Regions from separate parts of the Lysinibacillus sp. FSL K6-0057 genome, predicted to be linked through region 3. Evidence: predicted binding sites of a transcription regulator. Region 3 holds the regulator's gene; each other region holds the start of a gene.

Region 1 (10,781 bases), 2.1 Mb from region 3:
ACAGCAAAACTTGCAAAGACTATGACAAAAGATCAAATTATTGTGGTGTGTTTATCTGGTCGAGGAGATAAAGATGTTCACACAGTTCGAGCAGCACTAGGAGGGGATGTTAAATGACGACTTTACAGCAAGCGATCGAACAAGCAAAGGTTGCAGGACATAAAGCTTTTATACCTTATATCATGGCAGGTGATGGAGGGCTAGAGACCATTAAGCCGACTATTTTAAAACTGCAGCAATTAGAGGTAACAGCTATTGAAGTAGGGATTCCTTTTACAGATCCTGTCGCAGATGGTCCAACGATTGAACGAGCAGGAGAACGAGCACTTGCAGCCGGAGTGACATTAAGAAACGTATTGCAAACACTTGCGTCATTTAAAGATGAAATAACAGTGCCTCTCGTAGTCATGACTTATTTCAATCCAGTATTAGCGTATGGCTTAGAGGCCTTTGCGCAAGCCTGTGTAGCTGGGGGAGTGAAGGGATTAATTGTACCAGATGTCCCATTGGAAGAAAGTGAGTTGTTACGTGAGGCATTAAATCCATATGGCATCGATGTTGTGCAACTCGTCTCATTAACAAGCCCACCTGAGCGAATCGCTCGTATTGCTTCAGCAAGTCAGGGCTTTGTTTATGCAGTGACCGTCAATGGCATTACAGGCGCAAGGTCGCGTTTTGCCGATAATTTAGAACAGCATTTTGCAAGCCTACGTCAAGCAAGTCCAATTCCTGTGCTTGCAGGCTTTGGCATATCAACACCCGAGCAAGTGAAAAAGATGGGGGCTTTGGGAGATGGCGTGATTGTCGGTAGTGCCATTGTTACAGCATTGCATGAAGGGGATTTGGCAACAGTGGAAGCATTGGTAGCCGCTTCAAAAGGTATGTTAGAGAAGTCTACTCTTTAGGGGAGTAGGCTTTTTTTGTAGTGATGTGGATAGAATGCTGTAATTGGCAGATAGATATGGAAAAGTGACGGATAGAAATTAAAAAGTAATGGATAAAACTATCAATCTGACGGATAGTGCGTAACCTATAGAAATTCGGTATAATAGCTTTCGTAAGGAAGTGAGAAGATGATTCTATCGAAAAAAAGATGGCAGGTGGAGCGTCCAGACGCAACACTTGTACAAGCATTACAAAATGACTTACAACTTTCTGCGATTGCAGCAAAAATTTTAGCAGCACGAGGCTGCGAAACAACAGCTGACGCAGAAAGCTTATTAAATATGACTGAGGCAAATATCCATGATCCATTTCTTATGCATGGTATGGCTGAAGCAGTGGCACGAATTGAACAAGCACTAGATAATGGTGAGAAAATTTTAGTGTATGGTGATTATGATGCAGATGGTGTGACAAGCACAACCGTTATGTTACATGTTTTACTAGATCTAGGAGCGGACGTCTCCTTTAAAATTCCGAATCGTTTTATCCATGGTTATGGTCCGCATGAAGCCCTATTTCGGGAGGCCTATGAGGAGGATGTACAGCTAATCATTACAGTGGATAATGGGATAACTGGTATCGAGCCTATTCGAGTAGCAAAGGAGCTTGGCATGGATGTCATTGTGACAGATCACCATGAACCAGGTGAGGAGCTACCGCCAGCAGATATTATTCTTCATCCTCGAATACCAGAAGGACAATATCCGTTTGGCGAGCTAGCGGGAGTAGGGGTTGCCTTTAAGCTGGCACATGCTCTATATGGTGAACTACCAAGCCATTTAATTGAATTTGTGGCGATTGGCACTGTAGCAGATTTAGTCCCTTTGGTGGACGAAAATCGTTATCTCGTGAAGCGGGGTATACAGGAAATGCGCCGTTCTCTTAGCCCATGGGTACAAGCGATGTGTAACATAGCCAGTACAGAACAGACAAAAATTACGGAAGAAACGATTGGCTTTTATTTTGGGCCGCGATTAAATGCCGTTGGTCGACTTGGTGAAGCGGCTCCTGGCGTGGAATTATTAATGGCAGAGGATAATGCTAAAGCAACCGCATTGGCAAAACAGTTAAATGCCTGCAATACCGAGCGCAAAGATATTGTGAAAAGTATTACGGATGAAGCCATTGCACTGATTGAAGCAGATGAAAAAGTCGGCAATTCCTTAGTTCTTGTTGTTGCTGGCGAGGGCTGGAATGCAGGTGTTGTGGGAATTGTAGCCTCACGTCTCGTTGAACTATATTATCGTCCAACGATTGTGCTGTCACTCGATCCCGAAAAGGGCACAGCAAAAGGCTCTGCTCGAAGCATTGAAGGATTCCATCTATATAACGAACTAGCTAAAAATCGAGATATTTTACCGCATTTTGGTGGACATCCTATGGCTGCAGGTATGACCTTATCATTAGAGCATGTGGATGAACTACGTAAGCGCTTGGATGCGCAGGCCAGAGCCTGCTTAACAGAGGAGCAATTAACACCGATCGTGCATATTGATATTCCGCTCAGCATTGACGAAATTTCAGCAGATGCTATTGAGGAAATTTCAACATTAGGACCATTCGGCACAGATTTCCCGAAGCCTGTTTATGTGCTTGAGGATGTAGAAATCGCCTCCATGCGTAAAATTGGAGCGGCCGAGAATCATATTAAAATGGAAATAACAAACGGCTATGACAAATTGGATAGTGTTGGTTTTAATAAAGGGCATTTACATGATGAATTAACGTATGGCATCAAAGTTTCCTTTATAGGTGATTTGCAAATTAACGAATGGCAGGGACGTAAAAAAGCCCAATTTATGATCGAGGATGTCCAAACAACAGAATGGCAACTATTTGATATTCGTGGTATCCGCCAAACAGCTCGATGGCTGAATACGGTACCGAAGGACGAGGCACAGTTTATCGCCTTTCGTCCAGAAACGATGACCTATTATCAATCATTAATTGGTGCACCTATTACATTGGTTGACCCAACCCTTTCAAAAATTGAACAAAGTGATTACATCGTGCTCTTAGACTTGCCACACCATGTTCAAAAGCTAGAAGACGTTTTACAGAAGACAACACCTTCACGTATTTATGCACATTTTTATATGCCCGATTCGCAATACTTTAGTGGTTTACCTACTCGTGAACAATTTGCTTGGTATTATAAATTCTTGAAAAATCGACCAGCCTTTCCACTTGATATGCATATTGCAGATTTAGCGAAGCATACGGGCTGGCCATTAGAAACATTAAAATTTATGACACAGGTGTTTTTTGAGCTTGATTTTGTTAAAATGGAGAGTGGACTGACGACTGTCAACGTGAATGCCCCAAAACAAGCACTAACAGAGGCACCGTCTTACAAACAACGTTCAGAACAGATTGAAATGGAGCAAAAGCTTGTCTATGCACCTTATATAGAATTAAAACAATGGTTTGATGAACGATTAACATAAACGGACGTATAACGTTTCGTAGGAGGAGCAAGAACATGGATTTAAAGCAATATGTTACAACGGTTGAAAACTGGCCAAAAGAAGGCATTACTTTTAGAGATATTACGACAATTATGGATAATGGATCTGCTTACAAATATGCAACAGATCAAATTGTAGAATATGCAAAAGAAGTGGGAGCTGAAATTGTGGTTGGCCCTGAAGCTCGTGGGTTTATTATCGGTTGCCCAGTTGCCTATGCACTTGAAATTGGCTTTGCACCTGTTCGTAAACCAGGTAAATTACCACGTGAGGTGATTAGTGCGGACTATGGTCTAGAGTATGGAAAAGATACATTAACAATGCATCACGATGCGATTAAGCCTGGTCAAAAGGTGTTAATCTGTGATGATTTACTAGCTACTGGGGGAACAGTTGAAGCAACAGTGCGTTTAGTGGAACAATTAGGTGGTCAGGTAGTCGGCTGCGCATTCCTAATCGAACTTTTAGAATTAAATGGTCGCGAGAAGCTTGGCGATTTAAATATTAAAACACTTATTCAATATTAAGAGCATTGAAAAAGCGCCCTACACTGTGGGCGCTTTTTTTATACTTCGTCATATGCTTGAATAATTTTTTGCATTGTTCGCAAGGTATCGTAGAAATCTGCGTATTTTTCGGTTCCAATATCCTCGATGATTCTATCTTGAATTCCTTGCCAAATAGGTGCGGCTTCATGTAGCTTTTCTAAGCCTTCTTCAGTGAGCGTAATTTTTTTTGTGCGAGCATCATTTGTATCTCGCTTTAATTCAACATAGCCATGTTGCTTTAATAGATTAATATTACGTGTAACAGTGGTTTGATCGAGTTGTAATATTTCACCTAAACGGCTGATTGACACAGCTTGTTGAAGGTCGATATGTGCAAGCATCGAATATTGTGTAACTTTTAAACCAGTAGGCTGTAGCAGCTTATCATATAATTGCGTGACAACCCTTGTTTTCTTTCTAAGGTTTGCACAAACACATATTTGTGTATAATCAATATTTTTAAGTTGATTCTTCATCGACAGTACTCCTTTGAAGGGATTCTACTTATTGTTAGTATACACCCAAAAACTAGAAATTACTTCTTGACAGCTTTATGAACGATTACTATCATTATACATGTATATACATATAAATGAAATGAATAGACTTAAACATGTATATACATGTTTTGCGGTCTATCATAAGAAAAGAAGGTGTTAGGGTGAAGCGTGTTCATTATAGTTGGTTTATTTTGATCGTCACATTTTTCTCGATTATTGTCGCAGGGATTACGATGTCATCATCTGGTGTGTTTATCGATCCCCTTGAAAAAGAATTTCACTGGGATCGTTCAACCATTGCTTTAGCTTTCGCTGTAAGTTTGTTTTTATATGGCATATCTGGACCATTTATGGCTGCACTACTTGAAGTCATTGGCTTAAAGAAAATGATGCTCAGCGCCATGGCCACTTTAGTAGTAGGAATGACTTTAACATTTTTGATGAGTCAATCTTGGCAGTTAATCGTTATTTGGGGAGGCATTATTGGTCTTGGAGCGAGTCTATTTTTAACGGTGCTTAGTCCATATGTTGCGAATCATTGGTTTGTAAAACGCAGAGGGTTAGCAGTTGGTATTTTAACGGCAAGTACAGCCACGGGTCAGTTAATTTTACTGCCAGTGCTAGCTATCATCATCGAACACTATTCTTGGCGATGGGCTATCGCATTAATGCTACTCCTTAGTACAATAATGTTCTTCATGATTGCTATTTTTATTAAAAATAAGCCCCAGGATATTGGTTTGACACCTTATGGACAAGAAGAGACTATAGAAGAACATCTAATACAGCAAAAAAAGAATCCAATAAGCATGGCTTTTTATGGTTTATTAGAGGCGATTAAGGTTAAAGCGTTTTGGTTACTAGCAGGCAGCTTTTTTATTTGTGGTCTATCGACAAGCGGATTAATTGGTACTCATTTTGTCTCTTATTGTATTAGCTTTGGTGTTCCTTTAGTTACCGCTGCATCACTTCTTTCCTTTATGGGCGTTTTTAATTTATTAGGCACGACTGCCTCTGGCTGGTTATCTGATCGCTTCGACAATCGTTGGTTGTTGTTTTGGTATTACATGTTAAGAGGCGCTTCTCTTTTATTACTTCCTTATGCACTCGCGCAAGGGTCTTTTGTTTTACTAACGATTTTCACCATCTTTTATGGACTAGATTGGATTGCTACTGTGCCACCAACCATCAGTATGACACGACAAATTTTTGGTATGCATAAAAGTAGTATTATCTACGGCTGGATATTCGCCTCCCATCAAGCAGGAGCGGCGGTTGCTGCGTATGGTGGAGGGTTGATTTATAAATTTTTTAATTCCTATACGTGGGCTTTTTTCCTTGCAGGGATGTTTTGTGCAATGGCCAGTTTATTCGTCATCATTGTTAAAAAGCAAACACCCCAGCAAGCATAAACAAATAAAAGTTGAACCTCGGTATGATGAGGTTCAACTTTTTTAATAAAGAATCTTTTGACATAATACAAACAAAAGTTTATAATATAAACAAATATAATAAAAGGTGATGCTATGAATGAAAGAGAACAGGCGGTGCTTGCTTTAATTCGCCAGAATCCGTTTATGTCTCAGCAAGAAATGGCAGATACAATGAATCTGTCACGTCCCGTGCTTGCTAATTTAGTGTCTAGTTTAACGAAGCAAGGAAAAATTGTAGGTCGTGCTTATATTTTACCCGAGGAAAATGAAATTATTTGCATCGGTGGAGCTAATTTAGACCGCAAATTCCATGTAAAGGGCAATGTTCAATTTGGAACATCTAACCCTGCCAGTTCTTCCTTTAGTGTAGGTGGTGTTGGTCGAAATATTGCTGAAAACTTAGGCAGATTAAACCACCAAGTGACGTTACTAACAACGGCAGGGAAAGATGCTGATTGGCAAGTGATCCAAGAAGCTTCGGAATCCTTTATGAATCTACGTTATGTAGAGCAGCTAGCAGAGGCTTCTACGGGTTCTTATACTGCCATAATGGATGAACAAGGTGAGCTAGCACTAGCTGTAGCGAATATGGAGGTTTATGACCTTCTGTTACCTAGCTTGTTGAAAAAACATGAAACAATGCTAGTGAACGCGGGATGTTTTATTTTGGATTTAAACTGTCCAAAAGAAACAGTGGCGTATATCCAGCAAGTAGCCATTGCTCGTGCTATTCCACTTGTCATTGTGCCGGTATCTTCGCCAAAAATGAATCGACTACCTGAAACATTACAAGGCGTAACTTGGTTTATTTGTAACACAGATGAAGCGGAAACGATTGTTGGACATAAAATTGAAAACGCTACCCATTATGAAAAAGCATTACAACAGCTTCTACAACTAGGTGCTGAACATGTCATTATCACGGCTGGCAGTAAGGGCGTTTATGCAGCATCTACAACGATTGCGCCTCATCAATTTGCTGCCAAAGTGATTGACAAAATTGAAGATGTAACAGGAGCAGGAGATGCCTTTGTCAGCGCTGTCATTCACAGTTGGTTGACTGGACAATCTTTTGAGACATGTATTGATGCTGGATTAACCAATGCAAAAAATACATTGGCATCTCCTTATACAGTAAGACCTGAATTATCAGTAGATTTGTTGAAAAATGAAATGGAGGAATAACAACATGAAAGAATTCATCGTATTATCAGAAGAAGTAAAAGCAGGACAAGCAAAAGGTCTACCAATCGTTGCATTAGAATCAACAATTATTTCACACGGTATGCCATACCCACAAAACGTGCAAACTGCGCGTGAAGTTGAGCAAATTATTCGCGATAATGGTGCAGTCCCTGCAACCATTGCATTAATTGATGGAAAAATTAAAATCGGTCTATCAGATGAAGAACTAGAAATGTTCGGTAATGCTCAAGGTGTTGCGAAAGCTTCACGTCGTGACTTAGGTTTCTTACTAGCAACGAAAAAATTAGGTGCTACAACAGTTGCAGCGACAATGATCTGTGCAGAGCTTGCAGGTATTGAAATCTTTGTAACAGGCGGAATTGGTGGTGTACACCGCGGTGCTGAAACAACAATGGATATCTCTGCTGACTTAGAAGAATTAGCACAAACAAATGTTGCCGTTATCTGTGCGGGCGCAAAATCAATTTTAGATATCGGTCTTACACTAGAATATCTTGAAACAAAAGGTGTGCCAGTGGTTGGTTATGGTACGGATGAATTACCAGCATTCTACACACGTCAAAGTGGTTTCGATGTAAACTTCCAATTGGATACACCTGAGGAAATTGCAGCAATGCTATCTGCGAAATGGCAATTAGGCTTAAAAGGTGGCGCAGTCATTGCAAATCCAATTCCTGAGGCGGAAGCATTAGAGCATACATTTATTACAAACATTATTGAAAAAGCTTTAGTTGAAGCGGAAGAGAATGGCATTCAAGGTAAAAACGTTACACCATTCTTACTTGGCAAAGTGAAAGAATTAACAGAAGGTAAAAGTCTTGATGCCAATATTGCATTAGTGAAAAACAATGCAGTAGTCGGCGCGAAAATTGCTGTAGCTTATAATCAATTACATTAATCCATTTGTCGAAACAAGGACTCTTTGTGACGTGAAGTCGCAGAGGGTCTTTTTTATTAAAAAGAAGAATATTTTTTCCATTTTTCGAACTGTTCACGAGATTAACTAAACTAAATGATACAGTCTCTTTACAATAGGCTACAATATTTTATACAATTAAGTTTATATCTAATCTGAAAAATTTGACGAGCAAGGTGGACATGTTATGGCGAAAGAGCAAATTTTGACTCCTGAGGACGTTTTTGAGTTAGTCAAATCCTACATGAATGATGAAAATGTCGCATTCGTGAAAAAAGCATATGAATTAGCAAGGGATGCCCATATTGAGCAATTCCGTAGCTCTGGTGAACCGTATATTATTCACCCAGTACAAGTAGCAGGTATTTTAGCTGAATTACAAATGGACCCAGAAACTGTAGCGGCAGGTTTTTTACATGATGTTGTCGAAGATACGGATTTTACGCGGGATGATTTGGTACGTGAATTTGGCGAAGAGGTAGCTGTGCTTGTTGATGGTGTTACCAAACTAGGGAAAATTAAATATTTATCAAAAGAGGCGCAGCAGGCTGAAAATCATCGGAAAATGTTTGTGGCTATGGCACAGGATATCCGTGTCATCCTCATTAAGCTAGCAGATCGTCTTCATAATATGCGTACGTTAAAGCATTTACCTGCTGAAAAGCAACGACGTATTTCAAAAGAGACGCTAGAGATTTTTGCACCTCTTGCTCATCGTCTTGGAATATCGACTGTAAAATGGGAGCTTGAAGATACAGCACTGCGCTATTTAAACCCACAGCAATATTATCGTATTGTCAGTCTGATGAAGAAAAAACGTGATGAACGTGAAGCTTATTTAGAAAATGTGATGGCTGAGATGAAATCACAACTGAATGAGGTTGAAATTGACGCAGATGTCTATGGTCGACCAAAACATATTTACAGTATCTATCGAAAAATGGTGCTACAAAAGAAACAGTTTAATGAAATTTATGATTTATTAGCCATTCGTGTTCTTGTCGATAGTATTAAAGATTGCTATGCCGTATTAGGGATTGTGCATACACTCTGGAAACCAATGCCAGGGCGCTTTAAAGACTACATTGCTATGCCAAAACAAAACCTGTACCAGTCCCTGCACACGACCGTTATTGGACCTTATGGTGACCCATTGGAGGTACAGATTCGCACGAAGGAAATGCACAAAATTGCAGAGTACGGGATTGCGGCACACTGGGCGTATAAAGAAGGCAAAAACGTCGATCATCAAAAGCAGAATGTCGATCAAAAATTAACGTGGTTCCGCGAAATTTTAGAGTTCCAAAATGAATCTTCCAACGCAGAAGAATTTATGGAATCCTTAAAATTTGATTTATTTTCTGATATGGTTTATGTATTTACACCTGAAGGCGATGTCATTGAATTGCCAGCAGGTTCTGTTCCTATTGATTTTGCTTACCGTGTCCATTCAGAAGTCGGAAATCGTACGATTGGGGCGAAAATCAATGGGAAAATGGTACCGCTTGATACACCATTAAAGACAGGTGATATCATTGAAATTTTAACTTCTAAACAATCCTTTGGTCCGAGTCGCGATTGGCTAAAAATAGCACAATCCTCTCAGGCGAAAAATAAGATTAAGCAATTCTTTAAGCGACATCTACGTGAAGAAAATATTATCAAAGGTAAAGAAATGATTGAAAAAGAAATCCGTGCGCAGGATTTCGATTTAAAGGAAACAATGTCTTCTGAAAACCTCAAACGTGTATGCGATAAATTTAACTATACAAATGAAGAAGATTTGTATGCGGCAGTTGGCGTGAGTGGCATTACAGCGCAGCAGATAGTAAATCGTCTAGCAGAAAAACGTCGTAAAGAGCGTGAGCAGGAAGAAGCTTTAGAGAAAATCGAACAAAAAATGAAAAATCCAATTCCACAAAAACGGACGGAATCCGGTGTTATTGTAAAGGGCATTGACAATATGCTTATTCGACTTTCTCGTTGCTGTACACCTGTTCCTGGTGATGATATTGTAGGCTTTATTACGAAGGGTAGAGGTGTTTCTGTCCATCGTGAGGACTGCCCAAATATTCAAATAGAGGATGAGCAGGAGCGCTTAATTGAAGTGGAATGGGAGCATGGTGTCATTCCTGAGAAAAAAGAATATCCAGTCGATATCGAAGTATCAGCCTTTGATCGACCTGGTATATTAAATGAAATTATGCAAATCGTTAGTGAGACAAAAACAAATATTTTGGCAGTCAGTGGTCGTGCTGACCGTGATAAAATGGCAACAATTCATTTAACAATTTCTATTTCAAACATCTCACATTTGCATAAGGTTGTTGAGCGAATTAAACAAACACCTGATATTTATTCAGTGCAGCGTGTCATTAACTAATTGATAGGCAATATAGAATTGGGGTTTTAATACATGAAAGTAGTATTACAGCGCAGTAAAGCTGCCTCTGTAACAGTGGACGGAACTGTTACAGGAGCGATTGATCATGGCTATGTTCTTTTAGTGGGGATTACAAATGAAGATACACATGAGGATGTTGCCTATTTAGCAAAAAAAGTAGCCAATTTACGTCTTTGGGAAGATGCAGATGGAAAAATGAATCATTCGATCTTAGAGCATGGAGGCGCTATTTTGTCCGTCTCACAATTTACGTTGTATGGGGATGCAAAAAAAGGGAATCGTCCAAGTTTTATAAATGCAGCTAGACCAGAAGCAGCTGAGCCGCTGTGGGAGGCCTTTAATCAAGCATTACGCGAGCACG
Region 2 (10,781 bases), 2.2 Mb from region 3:
CATTTGATTTAGCGCATGGAATGATCATATCCGTCTAGCTTAAAAGTTTTTTGCGTCTGGCCCATTAAAGCCGTATTTTTCAAAGAACTCTTCACGGAAGTCACCAAGGCGGTCTTGACGAATTGCTTCACGTACTTGCTCCATCAATTTCAATAGGAAGTGTAGATTATGATAAGATGTTAAACGAATACCGAACGTTTCTTCCGTGCGAATAAGGTGACGAACATAGGCACGAGAATAATTTTTACATGTATAGCAATCACAGTTAGGATCAATTGGACCAAAGTCACGTGCATATTTTGCATTTTTCACCACTAGACGTCCTTCAGATGTCATCAGTGTTCCATTACGTGCAATACGTGTTGGCAATACACAGTCAAACATATCAATCCCACGAATGGCCCCATCAATTAAAGAATCTGGTGAGCCAACACCCATTAAATAACGTGGTTTATTTTCAGGCATCATTGGCGTAGTAAATTCTAAAACGCGGTTCATCACATCTTTCGGTTCACCGACAGATAATCCACCAATCGCATAGCCAGGGAAATCTAGTTCCACTAACGCTTCAGCTGAGCGGCGGCGTAAATCTTCGTACTCTCCGCCTTGAATAATCCCAAATAAACCTTGCTCCTCTGGACGCTGATGTGCTTCCTTACAGCGTTTTGCCCAACGAGTTGTACGATCGACTGATTGCAGCATATAGTCATGTGTTGCAGGATATGGTGGACATTCATCAAAGGCCATCATAATATCAGAGCCTAAATCATTTTGAATTTCCATCGCCTTTTCTGGGCTCAAAAATAGTTTATCGCCATTGAGGTGATTACGGAAATGAACGCCTTCCTCCTCAATTTTTCGGAATTGACTAAGTGAAAATACTTGGAAACCACCTGAATCCGTTAAAATTGGACGATCCCAGTTCATAAATTTATGAAGCCCGCCTGCTTCTTTAACAATATCATTACCTGGACGAAGCCATAAATGGTACGTATTGGACAGGATGATGCCGGCATTCATCTCTTTTAATTCCTCTGGTGACATGGTCTTAACCGTTGCTTGTGTGCCAACAGGCATAAATGCTGGTGTTTCAAAGGAGCCATGCGGTGTATGCACGATGCCAAGGCGTGCTCCTGTTTGTTTACATGTATGAAGTAGTTCATATCGAATTGCTGGTTGTGTCATAAAATAAATAATCCTCTCTTATCTGAAGTAAAAACAGTACTCCGATTTTATCCACTATTATTTTTTTGGACGTATAAACATAGCATCGCCAAAACTAAAGAAGCGATATTTTTCCTCTACAGCTTGCTGATAAGCACTTAAAATGGTCTCTCGTGTGGCTAGCGTACTGACAAGCATGACCAGTGTTGATTTTGGTAAATGGAAGTTTGTGATTAACCCATCTACCACCGTAAAGTTGTAGCCTGGATAAATGAAAATAGACGTCCAACCTTGTTCTGCTCGCACTTCTCCCTCATATTTCGAACCAATTGTCTCCAATGTACGAGTAGAGGTTGTCCCAACAGCTATAACCTTGCCGCCGTTACGCTTTACTCGATTAATCGTATCTGCTGCTTGTTCGGTAACACTATAGAATTCCGCATGCATTTCATGGTTCTCAATCGAATCTACACTAACGGGACGGAAAGTGCCCAGACCTACATGTAGCGTAATAAAGACAACCTCTACCCCTTTAGCCTTCACTTGTGCTAATAGCTCCTCTGTAAAATGCAGTCCTGCTGTAGGTGCTGCAGCCGAGCCACGCTCTTTGGCATAAACGGTTTGATAACGATCTTTGTCCTCTAGTTTTTCACGAATATATGGAGGTAACGGCATTTCACCAAGTTGCTCTAATATTTCATAAAAGATGCCATCATAATGAAATTCAAATGTACGTCCGCCATGTTCAAGCTCACCTGTACAAGTAGCTGTTAATAAACCGTCACCAAATGTGATGACTGTTCCTACTTTTACACGCTTTGCTGGTTTTACAAGTGTTTCCCACTGATCTGTACCAGCCAATTGCTTTAATAGTAATACTTCTATATGTGCCCCTGTTTCCTCCTTCACACCCATTAAGCGAGCAGGTAAAACTCTTGTATCATTTAGTACAAGACAGTCTCCAGCATGTAGCTCCTCTAAAACATGAGCAAAATGGTGGTGCTCCACTTTATTTGAGCCTGGTGTCACGACCATTAATCGACTCGCTGTACGATCGACTAAAGGCGTTTGGGCAATAAGCTCCTCTGGTAATTCAAAATCAAAATCTTCTACACGCATGAAAATAACTTCCTTCTTTATGTTTGTTGGGGATACTCATATCCAAAATGTTCGTAGGCTAAATGTGTGGCCACTCTTCCTCTTGGTGTACGTTGAATAAGGCCAATTTGCATCAAATAAGGCTCGTATACATCTTCTATTGTAACTCGTTCTTCACCAATCGATGCAGCAAGTGTATCTAAGCCTACTGGACCTCCTTGGAACCGCTCAATCATGTTGGTTACAAGTTTATGGTCAATATGATCAAGCCCTCTAGGATCTACTTGTAACAGCTCTAACGCTTGCTGTGCAAGACCCTCCGTTATCATACCATCTCCAAGCACTTGTGCATAATCTCGCACTCGTTTCAATAAACGATTGGCAATTCGAGGTGTTCCACGTGAGCGCCTCGCCATTTCCGTTGCTGCTATTTGCTCAATTTCTACCTCAAACAAATGAGCACTTCGCACAACAATTTCGGCAAGCGATTGATCATCGTAATATTCTAAGCGTAGTAACACTCCAAAACGATCCCTTAAAGGAGCTGATAATGCACCAGCTCTTGTTGTTGCACCTACAAGGGTAAAGGGAGGTAATTCAAGTCGTACAGAACGTGCTTCAGGGCCCTTCCCCACCACAATATCTAAACAGAAGTCTTCCATTGCTGGATATAAAACTTCTTCAATAGCACGGGGGAGTCGATGGATTTCATCTATAAATAAAACGTCCCCAGGCTCTAGTGAACTTAAAATAGCTGCCAAATCTCCAGGACGCTCAATCGCGGGTCCACTTGTCATGCGTACATTGACATTCATCTCATTCGCAATAACAGCAGCTAATGTCGTTTTACCAAGTCCCGGAGGTCCATATAACAACACATGATCTAAACTTTCTTGGCGAAGCTTTGCCGCTTCAATGAATATTTGTAAGTTTTCCTTTACTTTATGTTGCCCAATATACTGCGCTAATTTTTGAGGGCGTAAAGATAATTCAAACTGCTCATCATAGCTACCTGCTTCACTTGCCATCATACGTTCAGACATGCACCTTCCCTCCTTTCCTTATTTTAATTTTAGCAGTAGTTGCAATGCTTGTTTCATAAAGGCATCTGTCGTTTCCAGTTTGTCGTTATCCTCTAGCTGTGGTTTAATTTTTTCGAGCTCTTTTTCAGAATAACCAAGTGCCATTAAAGCAAGTAAGGCTTCTTCTAGTTCATGTTTATAAGGATTCACACCAAACAATGGTAACTCATCTTCTGCACTAGGTAACTCCAATGTATCTAATAATGAGCCTAGCTTACCCTTCAAGTCGAGGATCATTTGACGTGCTGTTTTTTTTCCGACTCCAGGGAACTTCACTAAAAATGTTTCGTCCTCCCGTTCGATTGCACTAATAACCTGTTGTGGATTGCCCGTAGCTAAAATAGCTAGTGCTCCCTTTGGCCCTATTCCCGACACTAAAATAAGCTTACGGAATAACTCACGCTGATCTAGATTAGGGAAACCATATAAAACTTGTGCATCTTCTCGTACATGCAAATGAACATATATCTGTTGTTCAAGGGCAGAAGTTCGAAAAGCAAATGGATTGGGCGTATTGAGTTGCCAGCCAATCCCTTGTTGTTCTAGCACAATAAATTCAGGTGTAATACGAGTAATTTGTCCTTTTAAATAATCATACATCTATAATCCCTCACAATCATCGTCTTCGATTATAGCATATAGCGAACGAATGCTCGACAAAAAGTAGCGTCAAAAACGCCGTTCGCAGACAAAAATGACCGCCAAATGACGGTCATTTCTTGACAAATCTATCAATATCGTACCACAGTTTTGGCCAATAGGTGAGAGCTCGTTTTGTAAATGGCACTAAATAATCTAAAAATACTAGCTGTTGCTCTAGTGGTAAATCTATAGCAAAAAGCCATTCTCGTAATAACTCATTCGGATATTTCAAACGATGAAGCTTTCTTTTATCCAGACGTTTCAGCTCAGGTAACTCTGCAAAAATCTTTCCAAGATCATAATCTACAGCAGGCAACACACGATGTAACCATAAAATATACTCGTCATCCGCTTCACCAAGGTGCGCTAAATCAAAATCAATTAATCGCAATTGTCCATCAGAGCACCATAAGAAATTATGATGGACTACATCCCCGTGTAATAGCGTAATCTCTTTTTCAGGTGCATCTTCTAATGCAATCAATTGTAATGATTTATCACTATAATGCAGTATTTGATCGATTTCTTCTTTCGTTAAAAATGTTCGAAGCTCATTTCTTCTACTTTTAAAACGCATATGACGCATTTGCCATTTTAAAAGCTGTGAGTAGGTATGCAAGCCTGGCACGCGCTGCCAAGCAATTTTTTTATGTGTGTCATGTAAAGCTATTAATAATCTAAGAGATTCCTTACGATCTTTTTTATGCGCAAAGTTAGCACCATGGCTTCCTTCTTGCCACATTTGCACAATTAACTGCTCATCATCGCTCTGAACTAATGGCAAGATCAAAGAAGGGTCCATACGTCCTAACTGGCGATGAATGGTTCTTACCTTCTCCGCAATTTCTACTTGCTTTGCACGTTTGACAAAATAATTATTCGATTGATACTTATATTTCCAAATGTTTGGCTTTACCTCTTCTACAATATACGCTTTTTCACCATCGATAAGGCGTCATCCCGCCTGGGAAATAGTGCGGTGACATCCATGGTCCTGCTGCTGATGGGCACGGTGGTGGACAATGTGTCGGGCATGGGGGTGGCGGACAATGACAAGGGTCCATTTGCCAATTAGGCATCATCATTGGTTGTGTATTACAGCCACAGGAATGACCCATGTTCATATCAGGCATCATCATTGGTTGTGTACCACAACCACAGGGCTGCCCCATATTCATATCAGGCATCATATCCATTTGTGGCTGCATTTGGTGATTTTGTGTATGGAAGAATGGTGACGTGGACTCTAAAAAGTCTTCCATCCCACCCACTTTATGATCTGGCATGTCACAGGACATTGGCTGCTGTGGCATCGTATAATGCTCCACCTGCGGCTGCATTGGCATCGGCCACCACATTTGATGATAGATTGGCTGATGGCAACTTGAACAATGTGGCACGGCAGGCATTTGTGGCATGATATGCATTGGTGGATGTGGTGCTGGTTGTGGCATTGGCATTGGCTTCGGTTTAGCTACAGGTGGTGGTTGCGGTGTAGGTGCTGGCGGTGGCTGTATTTGCACAGGTGGTATTGTAACAGTTTGCTCCATTTGTGGCATCACCAATTGTTGGTGCCAATTCATTTCCACAGGCTGTGGTACCCACATCGGTTGTTGTGGCATCTGCATTGGCATTGGCATCGGTATTGGTATCGGAATCATTTGTGGTTCTGGCATTGGCATAGGAGCTGGTGGCGGCGATACAACCGGCGGTGGTGGCGGCATCGGTCGCTGTACCTCTTTTTTAGGACTTTCCTTCGGTGTCTCCTTATGCACTTGTGTTTCCTTTTTCGGCATTTCTTTATGCGAATCTCTATGCGGCTCTTTGTTTATTTTTTCAGGCAGTATAATTTCCATGCCTGGAACAATATAATCTGGGTTGGCAAGATGGACATTGAGCCGCTTCAAATCTTCAAACGAAATGCCGTACTCTTTCGCAATCTTCCACAATGTGTCTCCCTTTTGAACAATATGAATACGCAATTTTTTCCTCCCTTCCTCTCTACGTATCATATGTTCAATGTTTCATTTGGATACAAAAATTTCAGCAAGTTAGAAATGCTTCATGGTACACTAATTCATAAGGAATACGGATTCCTTTATTACGAGCAGGGGTGATCTCTTATGAAAAAAATGTTAGGCGAAGAACGCCGACTGCAACTATTAGCGCAATTAAAAAAAAATAAAGCACCTATAACTGGGACAGACCTAGCTAAGTTCGCCAATGTTTCTAGACAAGTAATCGTCAATGATATGACTTTATTAAAGGCAAGAAATGAGCCCATTATTGCAACTAGCCAAGGCTATCTTTATATGCATCAGGAACAACTACAGCAAACCGTTGAACGCACATTCCCTTGTTTGCATACATCAGAGCAAACAGAGGATGAATTAATGACGATTGTCGATTGTGGCGGAACCGTCAAAAATGTCATTGTCGAACATCCGATTTATGGTGAACTTACAGCTTCTATTATGGTTTCGAACCGCCATGAGGTGAAACAATTTATCGAACGTGTGAATGCAACACAGGCCAATTATTTATCCGCTCTCACTGGTGGCATCCATCTACATGTCATCACAGCACCCTCTGTTGAAGTTTTAGCCTTAATCGAGCAAGCTTTACAAAAAAAGGGCTACTTAGTGACAGATCAATGAATAGCAAAAGCACCGTCTGAAAAATGCTTTCATACGGTGCTTTCTGTTCTTATTGCGGGTATTATGTTGTTGAGCGCGGGTATTTCACTTCTCTTCGCGAGTATCATGTCCTTAATCCCGGGTATTTCACTTCATTCCGCGAGTATCGCGCCCTCCCCTTTTCAGGAAAGAAATCTTTGCCGTTGAGCAGGTGTAGGCAATAAGCATTCACTTTTTTGCCCAAATAAACGATAGCGATGCTTTGCAAATAAGCGATATAATGCATTGCGTAAAAATGGTGGCACAAGGATAAAGGCGTAGAAGCAAGGCCAAAGTCCATCGAATTTCCTGCATATATTTAATGCTGCCGTAGATTCCACAGATACTTTCCCTTGTTCAATGAGAATCACACTATCTATATTCTTTGGTATATGATACTGAGTGAGAAGTGATTGACCAATCTCACTTTGAAGCGAGGCAAATTGAAAATAGCCAGCTTGATCATGTTTGATGATAAATTGAACAGTGCTATCACAAAAATTACAGACACCATCGAATAAAATAATCCCACCCATCACCTTTTCTCCTCCTTCAAATTACTATGCTTCGTCTGATGTTACATAAGTAAAGTAGGTACCCAGTGACTTTACCTTGCAGCCTAGTGCAGCTAGTTCTTCCATTGCCCCACGCATCATCGGTTCCTTTTCATCTGCTAATACATCAATCATGAAGAAATAATCACCTAGTCCTGTCTTTAGTGGCCGAGATTCGATTTTACTTAAATTCAGCTGACGCCATGCAAAAACAGAAAGCACCTGATGTAAAGCCCCTGAACGATCTGTCGGTAAGGTAATCATAAATGTTGTTTTTGCTTGCCCCTCTGATAGCTCTTGTGGCAATCGTTTATTTTGCTTAGACAGTACAAAGAAACGTGTATGATTGAAATGAAAATCATGGATATTCTGTTCGACTATTTCAAGACCATACTTTTCTGCTGCTGCTGCATTGCCGACTGCCGCTATACACTCTTGTGGATTTTCTGATACATATTTCGCTGCAGCTGCTGTAGAAGTTGTTTGATGTAATGGCGCATGACTGAAACGATAAAATAAATATTTATGACATTGAGCTAGTGCATGTGGATGGGAATAAACGCCTTCGATTGCCTGCCAATGATTCTTTTGCGCTTTATTGACCATTAAATGTTGCTGGATTTTCAGCAATAATTCACCCGTCACATAAAGTGTTGCCTCATGGAATAAGTAATCTAATGTTAATGGCACAGAGCCCTCTAACGCATTTTCGAGTGGTACGACAGCTAAATCGACCTTTCCCTCTGCAACAGCCTCTATACATTCTGGAATCGTTGCACACGGTACAAGCCACTCATTTGGAAAGATAGCCTTTGTTGCTAAGTATGTAAATGATGCTTCTGGTCCTAAGTAGGCAATTCGATTTTCCCATTGTTGCTTTGTCATTGCAAATACCTCCTTTATGGCACAATAAGGAGCAGTCCCTCATGATCAATCACTTTTGGGACAGCTCCTTACTTGAGCTTCTTTATCGCATTTTTACCCTATTGGGCTTATTCAACACGATGCTTGTCATTTTGTCAAAAATTAAAGGATTGAACACTACACTGTGATTATAATGCTCCAGAACTAATCACTTCCGCTGATTCCACAAAATCTAAGCGCTTTAATTGCTGGATAAGATCATCAAGATCACAGGTCATGCTTGTTACATCTAAAGACAATGTAACATTCGCACGCCCCTGAATAGGGATTGTTTGATGAATCGTCAATACATTACAATGTGTAATTGTCACAGTTTCTAAAAGCTTGGCAAGTGTTCCTTTTCTGTCTTGAAGCTGTAAAAAGACTGTTAAAATGCGTTCCTGCACAATTGAATGAAAAGGAAAAACCGCATCACGATATTTGTAAAACGCACTTCGCGATAAATCCACCTGCTTTACCGCATCCCAAATGGAAGATACTGAACCACTTGATAGTAAGTGTTTCGCCTCCAAAGTTTTTTGCATTGCATCCGTTAAAACATCCTCACGAACTAAATAATATCGCTGATTCGCAACATTCTTCATACGCTTCCCCCTAAAACTCATGTCTTAATCGACAAATTCAAATTCAAACTCTTGTAGGCGTACTGTATCGCCATCCTGTGCTCCACGCTCACGCAGAGCCTCATCCACACCCATTGCACGCAATTGACGAGCAAAACGACGAATACCATCTTCACGGCTGAAGTCTGTCATTTTAAATAAACGCTCAATGGCATAACCACTAATAATAAATGTACCGTCATCTTCACGAGTGATTTCGAAATCTTCACCTTTTGCCTCATGCTTGTACATAACCGTTGCATCTGATTGTTCCTCTTCTTCATCATATAGCGGGAATTCAGGCGTTACTTCTAGTAGATCTGCAATGGCAAACAGTAGCTCTTTTAACCCTTGACGTGAAACAGCAGAAATTGGGAAGATTTGAACGTCTTCTCCTACCTTCTGACGGAATGCTGTTAAGTTCTCTTCTGCATCTGGCATATCCATTTTATTGGCTACGATAATTTGTGGACGCTCTGTTAAACGAAGATTATATTGTTTTAGCTCTTCATTGATTGTTAAATAATCTTCATATGGATCGCGGCCTTCCATTCCTGACATATCAATAACATGGACAATAACGCGTGTACGTTCAATATGTCGTAAAAATTGGTGGCCTAATCCAACCCCTTCATGTGCTCCCTCAATAAGCCCAGGTAAATCTGCCATTGCAAAGCTTCGATGATCATCCGTTTCAATCATGCCTAAGTTCGGTACAATTGTTGTAAAATGATATGCACCAATTTTTGGCTTAGCAGCAGAAACTACTGATAAAAGCGTTGATTTACCAACACTTGGGAAACCAACTAACCCTACATCTGCTAAAACTTTTAACTCTAATATAACATTTAAATCTTGTCCTGGCTCACCTTTTTCAGAAAGTTCTGGCGCTGGGTTGGCAGGTGTAGCAAAGCGAGAATTACCACGTCCACCTCGGCCTGCTTTCGCAATAACAGCTCGTTGCCCATGCTCGACTAAGTCAGCAATAACGGCATTTGTTTCTTCATTCATAACCACTGTACCTGGTGGAACTTTAACAATTAAATCTTCCGCATTTTTACCGTGCATGCCTTTACTCATACCATGCTCGCCACGCGGTGCTTTGAAATGGCGTTTATAGCGGAAATCCATTAACGTTCGTAAGCCTTCCTCTACTTCAAATACGACATTACCGCCATGTCCACCATCTCCACCAGCTGGACCACCATTCGGTACAAATTTTTCTCGACGAAAGGCAACCATGCCATCTCCGCCGTCGCCACCTTTAACATAAATCTTTACGTGATCGACAAACATTTAATTCACTCCCTATTTGCACTCAAGACATATTGCCAGCGTGTAGTTGTCTGCTCAATTGTTTGAATGTCGAATTGTTTCAAACCTTTTTCGGTGAATGCATCAGCACTCCATAACCCATTTAGCGTGAATGTCACGGCAAATGTATGATCGTCAACACGTACATCAAGCGTTAGGATCTGCTCTGTAAATGGATCTAATGTATCATAAACATGCATAACTGTTTTGTTTAAATAATCTACAACTTCCTGATCAATCTCATTGGTCACAGGCTTTTTTATCTCACCATTTAGCTTCCACGCTAATGATGGATAACGCCATCCTGCTGTTTGTAGCCACTCAATTGTTTGGGGTAATTGTAGTCGATTGAGGATAGAAAACACTCGTAATTGTTCTGAATAATGTTGAATAAGTTTCTTCGATTCGTCGATTCTACCTAAATCTAAATTCATGCGAATCAGTTGCAGTTGATTCACATAATCATGATTTGCAAAACGTAATACTTCACTAATGGTTAGTGATTGATTGTTCATCCCATTCACTCCAATAAAGTTATCCTTACTAGTATAACAAGTTTTGCTGTATTTTTCCCTTAATTCTTTAATCAATTATACCTTGGCGTCATTGCGTCTGAAATCTGCTTTGTTGAAATTTAGCCAAAAAAAGGACTGCAATAAATGCAGTCCTCCGCTTTATGTTATCTTATAAAAGATTAAGCTTCTTGTGTTTCTGGGTATACAGATA
Region 3 (10,781 bases):
TCTAGTAAGCCTTCACGTTCTACATCATAGCCACTATGTTGATCTTTAAACACGCCCTTCACCGCATAGCCTTGCTCTTTAGCATAGCGCAGCAACTCTTCCTGCTGGCGCTCTAATGAGGAGCTTTGTGTTTCTTTTTCAGTACTTACGCGACAATAGACAACAGCCGATAGTTGATTATTTATCATTGTTCATTTCTCGCAATTTCGATAGTATTGATGGGACTGGCTTGATCACTCACTACAGGAATAACTAGAGATTTTCCCGCTACAATTTTAATATCTGCTAGTTCATTTTCCGTTTTTACAAGCTTTATCCAATCATCAGTACTCATTTTACCACGATATTGCTCAGCTAACGACCACAAGCTATCTCCATGTTCAATTTGAATTTCTGCGTAACTAACTTTTCCTGGATCAGTAATGTAAAGGTATGCTGCAAATAGTAAACAAGCTCCTATTAAAATTGAGATATGTGTGTTTTTCTTCAACCATGTCATAATCATTACCCCTTTTTAAGAATGTTTGTTCGGAATGTATGTTCCCATAATAAAGCGAACAAACGTTTTTGTCAAACACTTTTCGAACCTATGTTTGCATACATGTTCGCATTCTGTTATACTATCAAATAAGTAGAATGATATTAGAAAAAAGAGGTGAGCACGCATGAAAAAAGTTTCGAAAAGACAAGAGGACATTTTAGCTTTCATTAAGGAAGAGGTACGAGCTAAAGGATATCCACCATCAGTACGTGAAATTGGTGAAGCAGTTGGACTTGCTTCCAGTTCAACTGTTCATGGACATTTAGCTCGATTAGAACAAAAAGGCTTTATTCGTCGAGATCCAACAAAGCCACGCGCAATTGAAATTTTAGAGCCTGAAGAATCCATTCAAAAGCAACAGGTGATCCATGTCCCACTTGTCGGGAAGGTTACAGCTGGTTCTCCAATTACAGCAATTGAAAATATTGAAGAATACTTCCCATTACCCGATACGTATGGCACAAGTGAAGATCAATTGTTCATGCTAGAAATCATGGGGGAATCAATGATTGAAGCTGGGATTTTAGATGGAGATTTAGTCATTGTCAAACAAAAGGCAACAGCTAATAATGGGGATATTGTTGTAGCTATGACAGCTGAGGATGAAGCAACTGTAAAACGTTTCTTTAAAGAGAAAAACCATTTCCGTTTACAACCTGAAAATTCTTCTATGGAACCTATTATTGTCGATCAAGTTTCGATTTTAGGACAAGTTGTAGGTCTTTACAGACGTGTACATTAACGATTAAAGCAGGTTTTGAGGATTATGTTCCTTCTAAGAGCATGTATCCTCTTTTTTACGCAAAAAAAGAATCCATATACGATTGGATTCTTTGTATAATGCCCCTTCTAAGCTTCCTTCTTAAATTTTAAGCTCGCTTCAATAAAGGCTGAAAATAGCTTTTGAGCACTCTCATCTCCTGCTATGGCTAGTTCCTCAGGATGCCACTGAACAGCCAAGCAAAATGGCATCTCCTCATGAACTACCGCTTCGATAATACCGTCGCTGGATTTTGCTGCTACTTTTAATTTTTCTGCTAACACATTCACCGCTTGATGATGAAATGAATTCACTGCAATCTTCTCTTGTTCAACGATAGTCGCTAATAGATTGTCAGCAATAACCTGTACAGAATGAGTAGCTACAGCTCGACCTGATTGCTGCGTATGTTGGAGTAACTTGTTACTAAAATGGTCACTATCAATGTCCTGATATAAAGTACCACCTAATGCAACATTTAATATTTGAATCCCTCGACAAATACCGAAAATAGGCATTTTCCGTTGGAATGCAGCTTCAATTAAGGCTAATTCAACCGTATCTCGCGCTGGATGAATTTTTCCAAGCTTTAATGAAGGCTCGGCCCCGAACAGAAATGGATGCACATCATGGCCGCCCGATAACATTAAACCATCTGTCATGGCTAAAATCTGTGCTGCCTCTTCTTCTACTCCAATCGGAATAATCAGTGGAATTCCACCTGCTTCAATAATGCTTTTGCTGTAAGCAGCATTTAATCGAGAGGATAAATCATCCTCCACAAAGGCTGTAATACCAATAATCGGTTTCACTTGCTTCCCTCCACATTCTTGAAGATTAAACAATTACCAAAAGCCTAAATACCAATTGATTAATAGATCGCCATAGAAATAAACAATGACTGCGGCCAGTGCAATAGAAGGCCCAAACGGAATGGGTGTTTTTCTCCCCTGTTTGTTCTTCGATAACACAGTAAATCCGACAATCATACCAATAACAGCAGCTAAAAACAGCGTTAACAGTGTATCAATTGTACCCAGAACGAGACCAATTAAAAAGAATAATTTAATATCGCCTCCACCCATGCCACCGTTCGATAGCACAGCAATTATATATAATATGCCAAAACCAACAACAGCACCCACAAGAGAGTCCCACCAAGGTGTTAATGGTGATAGAACTCGTCCAATAGCAAGCAAGGGTAAAAAGAATAATAGCACCTTATCTGGAATCTGCATATAGGCCAAATCTGACACTACAATGATGACTAATAAGGAGATAAAAACGAAAGCTACTATTAATTCTATGCTCCAGCCTAGCCGCCAATAAGCAAAGGCAAATAATACACCTGTCATTAATTCTATGACTGGGTAAACCCAAGAAATTTTGTTGCCACAACTCCGACATTTTCCTCCTAAAAATACATAGGACAATACTGGCACTAAATCAAGCGCCGTTAGTCGTCTCTGGCATTTCGTACAATGGGAAGGAGGGTGTACAATCGACTCCTTCTGCGGTACACGTAAGCCGACAACATTATAAAAAGAGCCAAAGACAAGTCCAAATAAAAAAATAAAGATCGTATAAGCCATTTCCAATTTTATGTCCTCCTAAACCAATAGGCGCCCATACAAATGAAGTATGGTGCGCCTATCAATAAAGTTTATTGTTGTTCTTCGTAATAGAACGTCGTCACTTGCACTGTTGCCTTTAACGTAAGATCTGCATCTTTCTCTAGCTGTTCCTGCTCTCCAGGTAATTTAAATTCAATCTTATCGGTTTTCATGACACGCTCTAATTGTTCAACCTCCTGTAAAAAGCTTTCAAGCGAATTAAAATCAAGCGCCCCAACCTCTAAGATAAAAGTAATGAGCTTTAAATTAGCTGGTAAAGAGTCCTTTGAAAGAGAAGCAATCGGTGTAGTGGTCTCCTTGTTCTCCTGATCACCATTGACCTCTGCTTCAGCCTGTTCTAACATATTGAGCTCATTCGATACATCTGAAGGTTTCACAGTGCCATCCTCACCTTGAACAGTTAAAGTCTGTATACGAGTTCCTGTCACCTCTTCAATCTCAGCTAAATCAAGAATAATCTTTTCAACGGCTCTTGTTGCAGGTAGCTTTTGTCTTAAGGCTAATATATTGATAGTAGGCTGTCCCTGCTCCTTGTCTAATTGTGCTAGTTGTTCTTTGACATTAGCTAATTCTTGCTGCACCTGCAATACATTACTCTCTTTTTCATTCACCTCATCCAATTTTGGTGACAGCAAATAATAATACAGCGCAAATAAAATAGCAGCTATCAACGCCAGTAACAAGATCATAGATGAATTTTTACTACTCGTTAATTTATTCATGAGCGTCGTCCTCCAGCTAAATACATAAAATCGATTGTTGCTGTGATGGACACTGAATATCGCGGTACTTCTTTAAATTTTTGTTGGGGTGTTAACGCCCTTTGTTCACCTAGCTCTATTTCAAAGTTTGAGACAGTGTTAATTTGAGCATCTGTAAAATAGCTACTCATTAAAAGTCGCTCCACATATTTCGATATATCTGTCATCGTTTCAAAATCCACTTCAATATTCACTGTGTTCTCTCCGAAAACGTAGCTACGTAAATAGGAATGAGTTGGTAATAAAGTTTTTGTTTCATCAATTAACGGTGTTACAGGATAAGAAACGCTTTGAATAAAAGTCACAGACTCTTCCAACGAACCCTGATCGACACTTTGTCGTGCGTCTAGCTCTTGCTGCAATTGATTAAGCTGTGTTGTTAATGCCTGTTCCTCTGCAGTCAATCGAGACAATTCACTTTTGGATGTAAAAAATAAAAAAAGTAAATAAGCTACAATAAGTCCCACAATGACAATCACCAAGCTATAAAAAAGCTTGGGAGAGGTTGTTCTTTTTTCAAGTTGTGGTAAGAGGTTTATATCTGGAACCATTAACGAACCTCCTTCAAAGCTAAGCCAAGCAACGTTGAAAATTCTCGCTTAAAGCGAGGAAACGATTTCTCAATTTTTTTCCCATCGACAACCCTCAGTGGTGGTTCTAAATTAGAAGCGAGTAAGTTCCCAATTGATTTCAATAGTGGGTTATCGCCAAGCATGATAATTTCATCCACTGTTTTTTCACCTTTATGTAAAGAAAACTTAAAGAAATTCATCATCCGATCAATCTCTAGAACCTGATCCATTACGACCATTTGATAATTCTCTGATTCGCCATTATAAATAAATTGATAGCTAAACTCATTCTCCTTCTTCCCCTGCCATTGCGTCATATCTACTTCAATGGTTTGATAGCGCAAAAACTCCACTTGGCCATTGGAAAAAATACTGATAGAGAGTTCATTAATCGACCATTCTGCTATTAAATATGTTTTATTAGGCATTAATAAGGACATGTGCTCTAATAAGCGTATATTACAAAGCGCACGAATATCGGCAGCTTCGGGTTCTAATGAAACATCTAACAGCATCCCTACTAGTTTCGTAATCTCTTCAGAAGGCGCAGCAAATAAGATAGCCTTGCCATCCTCGGCATCTGCATCATACACATCAATTAAAGGGTCCTGAAATGGTAAATGAATGGAATGTCCCAATTCCATCTCAGCATATCCTCGTAATTCCTGAGGCTTTACATCTTTAGGGTGCTCAAAGTTTTTTAATAGAACCGTCGTATCAGGGACAAACATGCGAACTGCCTGTTTTTTCCCTGTCCATTTCATTACTTGCTCTTTAATCACCTCAAAAAGAGCTACCTCGTCGATTATTGTCCCATTTTCAACGATTCCAGCTGCTAAGGGGTATTCATAGCCCTGCCACTGATTAGGCTCTGGTCCTTTCGCCACAATCGCACGTAGCACATAATCCTTCAGTTCAATCGAAACATGCGACTTTCTTTTTCTCTTAAACATGTGAAAAGACCTCCTTATCCTATTCAGTATAAATGATTTTTTCAATTAGTCATCCATTTCCCAGCCAGAAACGCAAATTTTCTTGCGCTTCTGAGTGGGTTGGGAGGACTGATTATTCCTTACCTTTTGTATCTTTATTATCTTCCGGTTTTTCCCCGCCAGCTTTTACCAATCTGTCATTAATCTCTTTTTCTGTTGCTTTATTATCTTTAACTTGAAATTCTGCTAACTTAATATCCTTTAATCTAGGGTACGTAACTTCCCAACCAGTTGTTGTATTTAATTCAACAACAGTACCAGCTAAATCTACACCATCTACATACGGTTTTAATGATTCATCATTACATTTATTTTCTTTACATGCCCCATCAATATAAGCAATTTTAGCACCTGCTAGAATATTTGATGCCTCCGCTAAAATTGCACGGTCCTTCGACTTATTAATAATATTACCAATTGCAGGTACAGCGATTGCTGCGATAATTGCTAGGATAACAATTACAGCTAATAGTTCAACTAATGTTAAACCTTTCTCATTTTTCAATAGTTTTTTATTTTTCCATTTTTTTAACATAATGAAATCCTCCTTAATAATTTTATATGAAGTGTGTGTACACGCGCTTCTGAACATTATGGCGAAGCTGCACAATCTCGCCCAATACATTTGCCACCAGTTCCCTTGCTGCCCTTACGAATATCGTCTGCAATATGCTGTAAGGTGGCATTATCAAAATTAATATATTTGCCATTGCTGTAATAAATCGCATGTGCATTGAAATAGTAGGTGCCCTCGATAAATTGGACATTGGCATTCTGACCTTCTTTATCTGCCTCTAATATTTTGCCTGCACTGTCTAAATAACCATCAGATACTAATTTTCCCACTTCAACCATCTGCCATTGATCAGCGGTTGGATGCTCCATAAAATAGAACTGCGCGGCATGAATGACATTGATAGCATCTGCCTTTAATGCCTTATAACGTGAATTATCAATGACATTACTTATAGCTGGAATTGCAATGGCAGCAACGATAGCTAGAATAACAATGACTGCCAATAACTCGACTAATGTCAAGCCCTTTTCGTTCATTACCCTCATTTCCATGTCCAGTCTCTCCTTTAATACTTAACCATGAAGATACCTACTTGCCGCTTCCTTTTGTTAGCAAATCTAAGTAGATATTTCCCATTAAGCGGAACAAAAGGGCATCCATATCAATATTGTAAACATTACATATTTTCATATAGTTGGAACATTGGTAAGAATATAGCCGCAACGATGACACCTACAACTAGAGCCAGTATCACAATCATTAAAGGCTCAATGAGTGACTTCATGGTATCGACAGCACGGTTTACTTCTTCTTCATAAAAATCAGCAATCTTTTCAAGCATGTAATCCAAGGACCCTGTTTTCTCACCAATTGATGTCATTTGTGTAACAAGTGGTGGAAATAGCCAGCTTTTTTCAAGTGGTTCTGATAATGTGCCACCCTTTTCTAAATTATCTCGGGCTTCCAGTACTACTTTACCCATTACTGGATTACCACCAACCTTTTCGACAATTGTTAGGGCTTGTAGAATTGGCACGGAGCTACTAAAGAGTGTAGACAAGGTTCTTGTCATTCTCGCAATAATATCCTTTTGTAACAGCTGTCCAAAGATTGGCATACGCAGTAAAAATACATTGACGGCATAATGAAACTCTTTATTATTTTTATAGAAATAGTGTAAGCCCACTACTAACACCAATAATCCTAAAATCACAAGGTACCAAAACTGAATGAGCCAATCACTAATACCTACTACAATGACCGTTATTAACGGCATTTCTAAATTCATTTCTTTAAATGCATCCATAAAGGTTGGCACAATGAACACCATTAAAAACATACCAACCACCAGTGTTAAAAGCGATAATATCGCTGGATAGGTCATGGCAGATTGAATTTTTTTCTTGATGTTATATTGCTTCTCTAGTGTGCTTGCAAGGCGATCTAATGTATCATCGACGTTTCCTGTAGCCTCACCAGCACGCATCATATTGACAAATAGCAATGGGAACACTTTTGGGTGTTTACCTGCTGCATCTGAAAATGCCATCCCATTTCGAATATCCTCTTCAACCTGCATCAATGCTCGCTTCAGTGGTTTACTCCTTGTTTGCTCACCCAAAATATGGGTTGCTTCAACGACAGGAACGCCCGCACGAATTAATGTCGCATATTGCCGACAATAAATAACAAATTCCTGGTGCTTCACTTTTGTCCCAAAAGCAATATCTTTATGTAAAATGCTATTTGATTCTTGAAGTTCTCGTGCATTAATTCCTTGTGCTCGAAGCTTTTCCATGGCTACCTTTTTATTCGGTGCCTCGATAATGCCCTTTTTAGGTGCTCCTGTTTTGGTACGACCACTATAACGAAATATCGTCAACTATAATCACCAGCGTTCATATATGGTCGTGCATCCTCAAGTGAAATCTTACCTGTCGTAATTAAGTGTTGCATCGAATATTCCAATGTGTGCATACCTAATGCTTTACTTGTCTGCATCACACTTGGAATTTGGTGGATTTTTTCATTACGAATTAAATTCGAGATGGCAGGTGCCTGTACTAAAATTTCTGTCGCAGCAATACGCCCTTTTACATCCTTACGTACAAATAAACGCTGAGAAACAATACCTTGCAGTACATTCGCAAGCTGCACACGAATTTGACTTTGCTGATGTGGTGGAAATACGTCTATAATACGGTCGATCGTTGTTGGTGCACTACTTGTATGAAGTGTAGCCATGACTAAATGTCCTGTTTCAGCAGCCGTAATAGCCGTTGAAATGGTTTCGTAATCTCGCATCTCCCCGACTAAAATAATATCTGGGTCCTGACGTAGTGATGCACGTAAACCATTTGCAAAGCTCATCGTATCGACACCAATCTCACGCTGATTGATGACAGATTTCTTATGTGAATGCAAGTATTCGATTGGATCCTCTAACGTAATAATATGTTTTGATCTCGTTTCATTAATATGATCAATCATTGCTGCCAAGGTAGTTGATTTCCCTGAGCCTGTTGGGCCAGTCACTAAAATTAAGCCTTGTGGTTTTTCCGCAAGCTTATATAACACCTGTGGCATATTGAGCGCTTCAATAGAAGGAATTTTAGCCTCAATTAAACGAGCCGCAATCGTTACTTCATTTCGCTGATGATATGCGTTGACACGGAATCGACATTTCCCAGGCAATGAAAAGTTAAAGTCAGTTTCACCTTTGTCCTCAAACTCCTGTTGTTTATGGACAGGGAGAATGACCTTTACCATTTCCTTTAAATCTTCTGTTTCTAGCGGCACTGTGCCATAATGCTCCAGTTGCCCATGAATACGATACACTGGTGGAATATCTTTTGTTAGATGTAGATCCGATGCTTTCTCTTCAAATGCACGTGTTAATAATTCAACGATTGAATATGCTGTCATTTCTTTCACCCCTAGTCTGCACTTGCAACACGTAATATTTCTGATGTGGTTGTTTTGCCAGCTACAACCTTTAGTAATCCATCTACTAATAAGGTATGGAAGCCTTTCTCATTCATATAATCACGTAGAACGCTATCACCAACACGATTTAAAATCATATCCTTTATTTGGCGATCAACAGGGAGGATTTCATGAATCGCCATACGCCCTCGGTAGCCTGTATGGTTGCAGGCAGGACATCCACGACCTTTTTTTCCATGCGTTACGCCCTCCACCCCATTGTCTTCAAGTATTTCAAGTTCACGAGAAGTGAATACATATGGCTCAGCACAATCACGACAAACTTTACGTACAAGACGTTGCGCCATGATTCCTACAAGGGAAGAGGATAGTAGAAATGGCTCAATACCCATATCATGTAGTCTTGAAATAGATTCTATGGCACTATTAGTGTGCAGCGTACTTAACACTAGATGGCCTGTTAGTGAAGCACGAATAGCAATTTGAGCTGTTTCAAGGTCACGAATTTCCCCCACCATCACAATGTCAGGATCCTGTCGTAAAATCGATCGTAAACCTACCGCAAATGTTAAGCCGACTTCCTCTTTTACTTGTATCTGGTTGATACCATCTAATTGATATTCCACTGGGTCCTCAACCGTAATAATATTGACGCCTTCTTCATTTAAATGAGAAAGTGCCGCATATAAAGTAGAGGACTTCCCTGAGCCTGTTGGACCAGTAATCAACATCATACCGTTTGGATGGGCTATCATTTTCCTAAAAAGTGCCTCATTACTTGCACTAAAGCCTAATTTATCAATATCATTGGCTGAATTGGTTAAATCTAAAATACGCATAACAACCTTTTCACCATAGACTGTTGGTAATGTGGCTAAACGTATATCGACAGGTCTAAAATTAACATTGGTTTTAATACGTCCATCCTGTGGGATACGATTTTCTGTAATATTTAAATTACCCATAATTTTAATACGAGCCAATACGACATTTTGCATATGCTTGGGCAAGGATCGTTCAGTACGAAGCACACCATCTACTCGATAGCGGACACGTAGCTCTGTCTCTTGTGGATCAAAATGGATATCACTTGCGCGCTGTGCGACACCATTGGCAATTATTTGATTCACTAAACGAACAATAGGTGAATCCTCATTCTCAATTTCGTCTTGTGTTTCCGTACTTGTGGCAGCCAAATCCAACATGGCCGCATCCATTGATTCCTGCAAATCATAGTATTTTGTTATCGTCCGATATAAATCATCTTTTGCTGCAATACTTGTCTCGATTTGGCAGCCCGTCGTCATACGAACTTCCTCAATGGCGAAATAATCCATCGGGTCTTCCATTGCAATAAACAATTTATTTTTTTCTTTGCGAATCGGCATAATATTTGTCCGCTTTGCCAGCTCCGCAGGAATTAGCTGTAATAATTCGGGACTAATTGAAAACTGATTCAAGCTTATATGAGGAATACCCAGCTGGAATTCTAAGACCTCAATAAGCTGCTGCTCTGTTAGGAAGTTTTCTTTAATAAGGAAATCTCCAAGCTTCTCATTTTTCATCTTAGTAGTTAATGCGTACTCTAGCTGGTCAGCTGTGATAACACCTGATTCAACCAGTAAATCCCCTAAACGTTTACGCCCTGGCTTCATTGCCATAAACATACCTCCAATCGTTATGGACTTGTTTGTACAAAATTGCCACCCTTGTCATAGTAGCCATAGACAATTTCTGGTCCATCTTCTTGCTTTGTTTCCTCTGGTGTTGAAGATTTCACGTCAGGCAAGCCATTCCCATCTAAATCCACTTCTAAATCAGGATCTGATGTTCCTGCCCCTACGTTTTGAGTAGGTGTTGTGATCGTAACAGGCTCCTGCGATGAACGCGTAACAATTCGATTTTGAGGTGCATAATAATCTCTACTAATGAATTGTTCTTCTGTTGCTCCGTTCTCTACAATGGAACGATACACTTCCACTCTTGAACCCTCTTTACCCTCTTGCTCCACTCGTTCTTGTCCAGCTTTTAAATCCTCCGAATAGCGATAAATAATTC

The links. The regulator LexA, encoded in region 3, represses DNA repair genes until DNA is damaged. The targets are predictions, from matches to a motif close to CGAACATATGTTCG.
Region 1: the regulator LexA is predicted to act here: its motif matches at 5,942-5,955, upstream of MHB40_RS17320 (carbohydrate kinase).
Region 2: the regulator LexA is predicted to act here: its motif matches at 3,987-4,000, upstream of ruvA (Holliday junction branch migration protein RuvA).

What each region holds. Positions count from the first base shown of each region.
Region 1 covers NZ_CP152047.1:3,467,333-3,478,113, reverse strand. Annotated here, with positions in the region: gene trpB (tryptophan synthase subunit beta) at 1-117, shown strand, start outside; gene trpA (tryptophan synthase subunit alpha) at 114-905, shown strand; gene recJ (single-stranded-DNA-specific exonuclease RecJ) at 1,074-3,392, shown strand; gene MHB40_RS17335 (adenine phosphoribosyltransferase) at 3,428-3,940, shown strand; gene MHB40_RS17330 (MarR family winged helix-turn-helix transcriptional regulator) at 3,979-4,437, opposite strand; gene MHB40_RS17325 (MFS transporter) at 4,623-5,873, shown strand; gene MHB40_RS17320 (carbohydrate kinase) at 5,988-7,079, shown strand; gene MHB40_RS17315 (pseudouridine-5'-phosphate glycosidase) at 7,084-7,998, shown strand; gene MHB40_RS17310 (bifunctional (p)ppGpp synthetase/guanosine-3',5'-bis(diphosphate) 3'-pyrophosphohydrolase) at 8,204-10,399, shown strand; gene dtd (D-aminoacyl-tRNA deacylase) at 10,433-10,781, shown strand, end outside.
Region 2 covers NZ_CP152047.1:3,492,153-3,502,933, forward strand. Annotated here, with positions in the region: gene tgt (tRNA guanosine(34) transglycosylase Tgt) at 40-1,185, opposite strand; gene queA (tRNA preQ1(34) S-adenosylmethionine ribosyltransferase-isomerase QueA) at 1,243-2,283, opposite strand; gene ruvB (Holliday junction branch migration DNA helicase RuvB) at 2,301-3,305, opposite strand; gene ruvA (Holliday junction branch migration protein RuvA) at 3,324-3,944, opposite strand; gene MHB40_RS17430 (phosphotransferase) at 4,057-4,935, opposite strand; gene MHB40_RS17435 (LysM domain-containing protein) at 4,925-5,968, opposite strand; gene MHB40_RS17440 (transcription repressor NadR) at 6,110-6,643, shown strand; gene MHB40_RS17445 (thiol-disulfide oxidoreductase DCC family protein) at 6,805-7,197, opposite strand; gene pheA (prephenate dehydratase) at 7,222-8,100, opposite strand; gene MHB40_RS17455 (ACT domain-containing protein) at 8,268-8,723, opposite strand; gene obgE (GTPase ObgE) at 8,748-10,037, opposite strand; gene MHB40_RS17465 (Spo0B domain-containing protein) at 10,043-10,570, opposite strand; gene rpmA (50S ribosomal protein L27) at 10,750-10,781, opposite strand, start outside.
Region 3 covers NZ_CP152047.1:1,327,808-1,338,588, reverse strand. Annotated here, with positions in the region: gene MHB40_RS06245 (recombinase family protein) at 1-188, opposite strand, end outside; gene MHB40_RS06240 (LysM peptidoglycan-binding domain-containing protein) at 185-499, opposite strand; gene lexA (transcriptional repressor LexA) at 666-1,283, shown strand; gene MHB40_RS06230 (gamma-glutamyl-gamma-aminobutyrate hydrolase family protein) at 1,391-2,113, opposite strand; gene MHB40_RS06225 (prepilin peptidase) at 2,147-2,899, opposite strand; gene MHB40_RS06220 (hypothetical protein) at 2,965-3,657, opposite strand; gene MHB40_RS06215 (hypothetical protein) at 3,654-4,247, opposite strand; gene pilM (pilus assembly protein PilM) at 4,247-5,221, opposite strand; gene MHB40_RS06205 (prepilin-type N-terminal cleavage/methylation domain-containing protein) at 5,334-5,795, opposite strand; gene MHB40_RS06200 (prepilin-type N-terminal cleavage/methylation domain-containing protein) at 5,852-6,328, opposite strand; gene MHB40_RS06195 (type II secretion system F family protein) at 6,454-7,659, opposite strand; gene MHB40_RS06190 (type IV pilus twitching motility protein PilT) at 7,656-8,702, opposite strand; gene MHB40_RS06185 (GspE/PulE family protein) at 8,714-10,384, opposite strand; gene MHB40_RS06180 (G5 domain-containing protein) at 10,402-10,781, opposite strand, start outside.